Regions from separate parts of the Rhodobacter lacus genome, predicted to be linked through region 1. Evidence: riboswitches for the same ligand, from Rfam matches in the RefSeq annotation. Region 1 holds a riboswitch; the other holds the start of a gene.

What was found. A riboswitch is a leader RNA that binds a small molecule or an ion and turns the genes downstream of it on or off. The one in region 1 is predicted to bind thiamine pyrophosphate.
Region 2: another riboswitch for thiamine pyrophosphate. It lies ahead of ACFSM0_RS04635 (thiamine ABC transporter substrate-binding protein); the one in region 1 lies ahead of thiC (phosphomethylpyrimidine synthase ThiC).

What each region holds. Positions count from the first base shown of each region.
Region 1 covers NZ_JBHUIX010000004.1:16,725-20,986, reverse strand. Annotated here, with positions in the region: gene uvrB (excinuclease ABC subunit UvrB) at 1-751, opposite strand, end outside; gene ACFSM0_RS03535 (ETC complex I subunit) at 1,095-1,406, shown strand; TPP riboswitch at 1,696-1,822, shown strand; gene thiC (phosphomethylpyrimidine synthase ThiC) at 1,924-3,726, shown strand; gene thiM (hydroxyethylthiazole kinase) at 3,723-4,262, shown strand, end outside.
Region 2 covers NZ_JBHUIX010000004.1:238,984-243,245, reverse strand. Annotated here, with positions in the region: gene ACFSM0_RS04640 (ABC transporter permease family protein) at 1-788, opposite strand, end outside; gene ACFSM0_RS04635 (thiamine ABC transporter substrate-binding protein) at 764-1,753, opposite strand; TPP riboswitch at 1,789-1,888, opposite strand; gene ACFSM0_RS04630 (c-type cytochrome) at 1,993-2,406, shown strand; tRNA gene ACFSM0_RS04625 (tRNA-Phe) at 2,731-2,806, shown strand; gene ACFSM0_RS04620 (helix-turn-helix transcriptional regulator) at 2,928-3,245, shown strand; gene ACFSM0_RS04615 (hypothetical protein) at 3,313-3,480, opposite strand; gene ACFSM0_RS04610 (helix-turn-helix domain-containing protein) at 3,477-3,923, opposite strand.

The sequences.
Region 1 (4,262 bases):
GGTCGAATTCGGTGATCGCTTCCAGCTCCTCGCCAAAGAAGCTGAATTTCCAGGCGCGGTCTTCAAGGTGGGCGGGCCAAAGGTCGACCGTGTCGCCCTTCACGCGGAAGGCGCCGCGCTGGAAGGCGGCATCGAGGCGCTTGTATTGCTGCGCCACGAGGTCTGCCAGAAATTTGCGCTGATCGTAGAGCCCGCCCACGCTCAGGTCTTGCGTCATCGCCGAATAGGTCTCGACCGAGCCGATGCCATAGATGCAGCTTACCGAGGCAACGATGATCACATCGTCCCGCTCCAGCAGCGCCCGGGTGGCCGAGTGGCGCATCCGGTCGATCTGCTCGTTGATCATCGATTCCTTCTCGATATAGGTGTCGGTGCGCGCAACATAGGCTTCGGGCTGGTAGTAATCATAATAGGAAACGAAGTATTCCACCGCGTTGTCGGGGAAGAAGCCCTTGAATTCTCCGTATAATTGTGCGGCGAGCGTCTTGTTGGGCGCAAGGATGATGGCGGGGCGCTGGGTCTCTTCGATCACTTTCGCCATCGTGTAGGTCTTGCCCGTGCCGGTCGCACCGAGCAGCACCTGATCGCGCTCTCCCGAACGCACCGCGGCCGATAGCTCGGCAATGGCGGTGGGCTGGTCGCCCGCAGGGGAAAACTCGGTCTTCATCACGAAGCGCTTGCCGCCCTCAAGCTTGGGGCGGGTGAGCACATCGGGGCGGTCTACGGGGCGGTTGTCATTGTTGTGGGGCATGGGGCCTCCTCGGGCAGGCCTCAATGTCGGTCCCTTTTCGTTCTCTTTCAAGGCCTTGTCGAAGAGGTTACGAACAGGTTAAGGTAAATGCTCAAATTTGCGATGCATATCAATAGTTTGAGTTGCAATTTCGCTTGAGTTTTTGCGCCGTTTTTTGCATGTTGTCCAGGCAAGCAGCATTGGCTACCGGCCGGGGCACCACCCCACCCCCTCGCTCCCCAAACCCGGCCGGTAGCATCCCTCCCCGCATCCTGACGCTCTGCCGAGTTCGGCACACAATGGTATGCAGCACTTGCGTTTTTGCCGGGAGGCGCTACAACAAGGTGTCAACAAAGAGGGTCCCATGCGCGCGCGTATCTATCAGCCTGCCCGCAACGCCATGCAATCCGGGCAAGCGAAAACGAAACTGTGGTATCTCGATTTCCTTCCGGCCGAGGCGCGGGATCTCGACCCTTTGATGGGCTGGACCGGTTCGGCCGATACGCAAAGCCAGGTGCGGCTGAAGTTCGAGAGCCGTGAGGCGGCGGAGTATTACGCCAAGACCCATGGGATCGACTATACCGTGACGGGCGCACACAAGCGCGCCGTCAATGTGCGTGCCATGGGATATGGTGAGAATTTCCAATCCAACCGCCGCGCGAACTGGACCCATTGAGGCTCCAGATCCGGGTCGGATTGTGGCCCGATCGGGCACATCGAGCACCGGGGCCGGCGGCGGGAATGGATGGTCAGGATATGGGGCGCCCTGAGGGCGCCCTTTGCATATCTGGTGTGCGCGGGCCAAGGGCGGCCCGTCGAGCCAGTCGGATTTTGGCCGAAGCGGAGCAGATTCAGACGGCCAAGGCCAAAGTTGGCGCTGTCGCGCAGGGGCGGGCGGGCCATGTGAACCGCGCATTGCGCAGACGGCACCGGTTGACAACTTCCCCCCCGAAGCGCCATTCTGAAGCCCTCACCCGGGGGGTCTCGACAAGAGGCTGAGATACTGCTGGCCGGCCCCAAGCCGCGCAGCGCAGTGACCCGATGAACCTGATCCAGTTCACACTGGCGTAGGGATGGTGCACTGGCCGCGCGGGCCCCGACCACGTCTTCGTGGGGGGAAGCATCCGATCCCGGCCCTCCCATTCGACGCGGAACTGGGTCTCCAACGCCTTGAGCTCTGGAGGCTCCGACCGATGAAAGACCTGACCCCAACCGTTACCACGGGCCCGCTGCCCGCTTCCCGCCGCGTCTGGCACGCGGGCGAGCACCACCCCGAGATCCGCGTGCCGATGCGCGAGATCGACCTGCACCCCACGGCAGGAGAGCCCCCCGTCACCGTCTACGACAGCTCCGGCCCCTACACGGACCCGGACGCCGAGATCGCGATTGACCGCGGCTTGCCCCGTTTGCGCGCGGCCTGGATTGCCGCAAGGGGCGATACCGAGACCTATCAGGGCCGCGATGTCGAGCCCGCGGATACCGGTTTTGCCGAAGGCGCGCGGCTGACGCCCGAATTCCCGCGCCGCCCGGCGCCGCGCCGGGCCCTGGAGGGGCGTGCGGTGACGCAGATGGCCTATGCCCGGGCCGGGATCATCACGCCCGAAATGGAATTCGTCGCCATCCGCGAAAACCTTGGGCGCAAAGCCGCAAAAGCGGCGCTCGCCCGCGATGGCGAGAGCTTTGGCGCCGAGATCCCGGATTTCATCACGCCCGCATTCGTGCGCGACGAGATCGCGCGGGGGCGGGCGATCATCCCCGCCAATATCAACCACCCCGAGGCCGAACCGATGGTCATCGGGCGCAACTTCCTTGTCAAGATCAACGCCAATATCGGCAATTCTGCCGTCACCTCGTCGATGGCCGAAGAAGTCGAGAAGATGGTCTGGGCCATCCGTTGGGGCGCGGACACGGTGATGGACCTGTCCACGGGCCATAACATCCACAACATTCGTGAATGGATTTTGCGCAATTCCCCGGTGCCCATCGGCACGGTGCCGCTCTATCAGGCGCTGGAGAAAGTGGGCGGCATCGCCGAAGACCTGACCTGGGAGGTGTTTCGCGACACGCTGATCGAGCAGGCCGAGCAGGGGGTGGATTACGTCACCATTCACGCGGGGGTGCGGTTGCACATGATTCCGATGACGGTGGGCCGGGTGACGGGCATTGTTTCGCGCGGGGGCGCGATCATGGCGAAGTGGTGCCTGCACCATCACCGCGAGAGCTTTCTTTACGAGCATTTCGACGAGATCTGCGAGATCGCCCGCGCTTACGACGTGGCGTTCAGCCTTGGCGACGGGCTGCGCCCGGGCTCGATCGCCGATGCCAATGATGCGGCGCAATTCGCCGAGCTGGAAACTCTGGGCGGGCTGAGGCAGATCGCTTGGGCCAAGGATTGCCAGGTGATGATCGAGGGGCCGGGCCATGTGCCGCTGCACAAGATCAAGGAAAACATGGACAAGCAGCTCCGCACCTGCGGCGAGGCGCCCTTTTACACGCTCGGGCCGCTGACCACCGACATTGCACCGGGCTACGACCACATCACCAGCGGCATCGGCGCCGCGATGATCGGATGGTTCGGCACGGCGATGCTGTGCTACGTGACGCCCAAGGAGCACCTTGGGTTGCCCGACCGGGACGACGTGAAAGTCGGGGTGATCACCTACAAGATTGCCGCCCATGCCGCCGATCTGGCGAAGGGGCATCCGGCCGCACGGCTCCGCGACGACGCCCTGAGCCGCGCGCGGTTCGAGTTCCGCTGGGAAGATCAGTTCAACCTGTCGCTCGACCCGGACACGGCGCGGTCGATGCATGATGAAACCCTGCCCAAGGAGGCCCACAAGGTGGCGCATTTCTGCTCCATGTGCGGGCCGAAATTCTGCTCCATGCGCATCAGCCACGACATCCGTGCCGAGGCGCAGCAGGCGGGCATGCAGAAGATGGCGGAAAAGTTCCGTGAGGGCGGAGATCTCTACATGCCGCTGGAGGACGGGAAATGAGCGGATGGGAAGGGAGCGGCGCGCCCGAACACTTGCTGCGCGCGCTCAGAGCCGAACCGCCGCTGGTGCAATGCATCACCAACTATGTCGCCATGAACATTGCCGCCAATGTTCTGCTCGCCGCCGGGGCCAGCCCGGCGATGGTGTCGGATGCTGCGGAGGCCGGAGAGTTCGCCGGGATCGCCGGTGCGGTGACAATCAACATCGGCACCCTGTCTGCTGCGTTCCTCGACGGCATGAACGCCGCGATCTTGGGCGCGCAGGCCGCCGGTCGCCCCTGGGTGCTGGACCCGGTGGCCTGTCAGGCGACACGCTATCGCCGTGAGGTGGTGCAGATGCTGGTGGCGCAGCGCCCGGCCATTATCCGCGGCAATGCCTCGGAAATCCTGTCGCTGGCAGGTGAGGCCAGCCACGGGCAGGGCGTTGACGGGCGCGACACGGTCGCGGCGGCGGAAGATGGCGCGCGACGGCTCGCGCAGTCAAGCGGTGCGGTGGTCGCGGTGACCGGCGCGGTGGACTATGTGACCGACGGCCAG
Region 2 (4,262 bases), 220 kb from region 1:
CCGGCGCCAAAGGTGCTTGGCAGGGTCAGCCGCGAGGCCGCGCCGAGCGCGGCAAGTGCCAGCGCAATCTGCACCAAAGACAGCGTGGCCGCGCGCCCCATATCGGCATCAAAGCGGAAGGCCTGATAGATCGCCACCTCGAGTGTCGAGGCGCGAGGGCCGCCGCCAAGGGTGAGCGCCACAGCAAAAGAGCTGACACAGACAAGGAAAATCGCGAGAAAGGCGCCCGGCAGCACCGCGCGCAGCATCGGTCGTTCCAGATGGCGCGCCTGCGCGGCGGGGGGCAGACCGAGCGCGAGCGCGAGCCGGAGCCGTTCACCCGGGATCGCCTGCCAGCCCTGAAGCAGCATCCGCGCCGCCAGGGGCAGGTTGAGAAAGATATGGGCGACAACAACGCCCTGCGCCCCGTAAAGCGAGATCTCGGGCAGCCCGAGGCCGGCAAGCGCCCCGTTCACAAGGCCGCGCCTGCCGAGGATCGCCAAAAGGCCCATCACCGCCACGATGGTGGGCAATAAAAACGGCGCCCCCAAAAGCGCGATGAAGGCGCCGCGCCCCGGAAAGCGGCGGCGGTGCAAGGCGCGGGCGAGCGGGATCGCCAGCGCGCAACTGAGCACCGCGGAGAGCGCGGCCTGCCAAAGCGTGAAGATCAGCGCGTCAAGGTCGGAGGGTGTGAGTGCCGACAGCCCCCCGGCGCGAAAGATCACCGCGCCAAGGGGGGCAAGCACGAGGGCCGCAACAAGCGCTGCGGCCAGTGCTGCCGGGATCATTTGCCGAAATTCGCGCGCCATTCCTCAACTGCGGGGCCGCGCAAGGCCTCGGCCTCCGCCTCGGGGTAGAAATAGGAGGTCTGAGGCCGCGGCAGGGCGGCAAAGCCCTCAGGCAGGAAGCCCGGCTTTTCGATCACCGGATAAGACCAGTTCGCGGTTGCGATCATGCCCTGGAACGCGTCTGAGAGGATGTAATCCATGAAGGCTTGTGCGAGTTCGGGGTGTTTCGAGCCCTTCAATTGCGCGGCGAGTTCGGCATAGAAGTAATGCCCCTCGGGGAAGATCGCGGCGGCCTTGGTGTCATCGCCCTCGGCGATCAGGTGATAGGCGGGCGATGTGGTGAAGCTCAGCACCATATCGGCCTCGCCATCGGTGAAAAGCCCGTAGCTTTGCGACCAGTCCTGCGTCACGGTGAGCACCTTGGGGGCAAGCTTCGCCCAAGCCTCGCCCGCCTTGTCGCCATAGATATGCTTCACCCAGAGGAGCAGCGCGAGCCCCGAGGTCGAGGCGCGCGGATCCTGAATCGCGATCTTGAAGGCATCGGCGGGGGCGTCGAGCAGCTCGGCAAAGGACTGCGGCGGATTGGCAAGCCTGGTGCGATCATAGACGAAAGCGACTTCGGACCAGTCAAACGGCAGGAAGGTCTCGTCCTCCCATGTGACCGGCATGGTAAGGCGGGAAAGATCCTCGCCATGGGGCGCGAAAAGCCCGCTTGCACGCGCGCGCGCGGTGACATCGGTGTTGAGCCCGATCGCCACATCCGCCTCGGTCGTTGCGCCCTCAAGCAGCAGCCGCGGCAGCACATCGCCCGCAACGAAGCGCAGATCGCAGCCACATTGCGCCTCAAAGCCCGCCTCGATCGCCGGACCGGGCCCCCATTCGGAGGTGAAATAATCGGGCGCGTAGACGGTGAGCACGGGTTTGTCCGCGGCGAAAGCAGCATTCGCAGCGACAAGGCAACCCGCAAGCATCAGAGTTTTCTTCATCGTTCTCTCCAATGGCTTGACGAGCGGAGTCAGTCCGGGAGAGCCGGCACCTTCCCTCCGCCGGTCTTAACCGGTTCAGGTTCGACGGGTTCGCGCAAGCGCATCTCAGCCTTTCGGGCACCCCGAGGTGGAACCGGACCATAGGCAAAACGCGCCATCGCGCAAGAGAAAAGGTGATTTGCGCTCGATCACGGCGCGGGGGCGGCGGAGGTGCGAAGATGGGGCAAAGGGAGGGGACGATGCGTGTTGATCTGACGGTTTTCGCGCTGGTGCTGGCCGGGCTCGCGGCCTGTGCGCCGCTTGCGCAAGGCTTGCCGCCCGCCGCGCAGGATTATCAGGATTATTGCGCGGGCTGCCATGGCACGGGCGGGGAGCCCGGCCCGATTGCGCAGGAGCTGCACCTGCGCCCGGTTTCGCTCGCGGATCTGACAATGATGAATGACGGGAATTTTCCCGAGGCGCGGGTGATGTCGAAGATCGTCGGCCACAAGGCGCATGGCGAGTTGATCGGGGCCGAAGCGGGGAACATGCCGCCCTTCGCGCCGATGCTGGAGGGGCCGACGGTGCTTTACGACAGCGGCGACGGCGTGGAAACACCAACGCCACTGCGGCTGGTGCGGCTCATGGAATATGTCAGGGCGATGCAGCAGTAGGCGGGGGCAACCTGGCGCGGCGCCGGGGGCATGGGGCGGCGGGCATGGGCGGCCTTGGGTGGGCGCCGTTCAGGCCGGGCTTTGTAATTTTGTGAAAAGCAGGCACTGTGAAAAGCAGGCACTGGGCGCGCGGGAGAGCGCCGCGCCGCCCGCGTTTCGAGGGCTGAGAGAGACCGGAGACGGCGTCTTTTCCCTGCGTGATTTGGTCCTGTGCAAAGGCCGCTGAATTCTTCAGAAAATCGACAAAACCCTCTGGACAGCCCTCACGCCCTCGTCTACTAACCCCCCACCAAAAGCGGATTGGCGAGAGCCAAGATGCGGAGTGCCCAGATAGCTCAGTTGGTAGAGCAGCGGATTGAAAATCCGCGTGTCGCTGGTTCGATTCCGGCTCTGGGCACCACTTAATTCCCTGAAATAAAGTATTTTTCTATGAAGTGCTTCATCGCACTAGTGCGTCGCCCTCGTTCTGGGCTACATTTCGCGCACGCTTGGTGTGAAGTTTCAAGGTGGGGATTCTGTGCATGCGGTTGGCGGGTGAAGGCCGTAACCGTTCTCTGCAATCTGAGATGAAGCCCGCCAGCGACCGAATGCAGCACCGGAGAAGCTCATTGAGCTCACAGTCGCTAGCAAACGAAGTCTATCTGAAGGTCGATGAAGTTGCCGCGCGCTACGGCGTCTCCATTGACACGATTTATCGGTGGAAAAGAAACGGCGACTTTCCGAAAGCACGGAAAGTCGGTCCCGGCGTTACGCGCTGGCGACTGTCTGATCTGATCGAACATGAAGCGAATATGCAAGCGTGCTTCGCGACGCACCTGAACATCCCTCGTCGCGAATGATCACTCTGTGAGTGAGGGGCTTGCGCCCCTCCCCCGGGGAATGGCTGAGCTTTTCCGTTCCGACGCCTCATCCCGCGTCGAGCAGCGCACGCAGCGCACCCACCCGCGCCGGAGTGATTTCCGGGTCACGTCCCGCACTGATTACCCGGATGAACTCGATCCATGCCTTCTCGTTTTCGCTGAGCTGGTCCCATGGTCCCATTGGTCCCTGTGGCGTGATGAAGAGATTGGTCACTTGCCGAAGATCCCGCGCAATGTTGTCCGTCCCCGTGCCGTGATCCGCGGATCGCTGTTTCCCGACGCGTCGCGCAATTCATCGAGCCAGGCGCGCTCGCTCGCGGTGACAGGAGAACCGAAAATCTCGGTGATCGCCTTCGCCGCCGTCACACCCACCGACTGCTCAAGCGAGATCCGCATCAGATACGCCGGATCGACCTCGAGCGCTTTTGCCAGCGAGGGCACCCGGTCGAGTGGTAACTTGCTTTTGCCTGATTTCAGGATCGAGATGAAGTTCGCGTTGGGGAAGCCCGCCTCGGCGGCGATCTCGTTTTGGGTTTTGCGATGCGCTAATGCCTCGACGCGGTCGGCGATGAAGCGCGCGACTTCGGTGCTTTTGAAAGGGTTAGTCATGTTGTTCGTCTCGCTGTTGTTGCTGATGAGACGAGCGTAACCAAGCACGCTGATCACGTCGGGTGGGACTTGCGCGCGCGAAGACGGGAGCTGCGTATCGTAACCGAAGTCCTAGAAAAGGGGGCGCGGTGCGATGGGGATGCATCCGGTGCCAGCCACTTCGGGGCGCGCAAACCCTCCACTCCCGGTCGATATTGGTGGCACACCACTTTGCATCGCGACATTGGCCAAGTGCGGGCCAAACGTCAGCCTGCGCGCGCGGATCGTTTTCCCAAGCTCTTCGACACTGGAGATTGAGTGCGTGGAGGAGAGGTTGTGATGACATCAACGATCGTTCAAATTCCCTCTTGTGTGGGTTATTTCCCGCCCTCATATCAACGATCATTG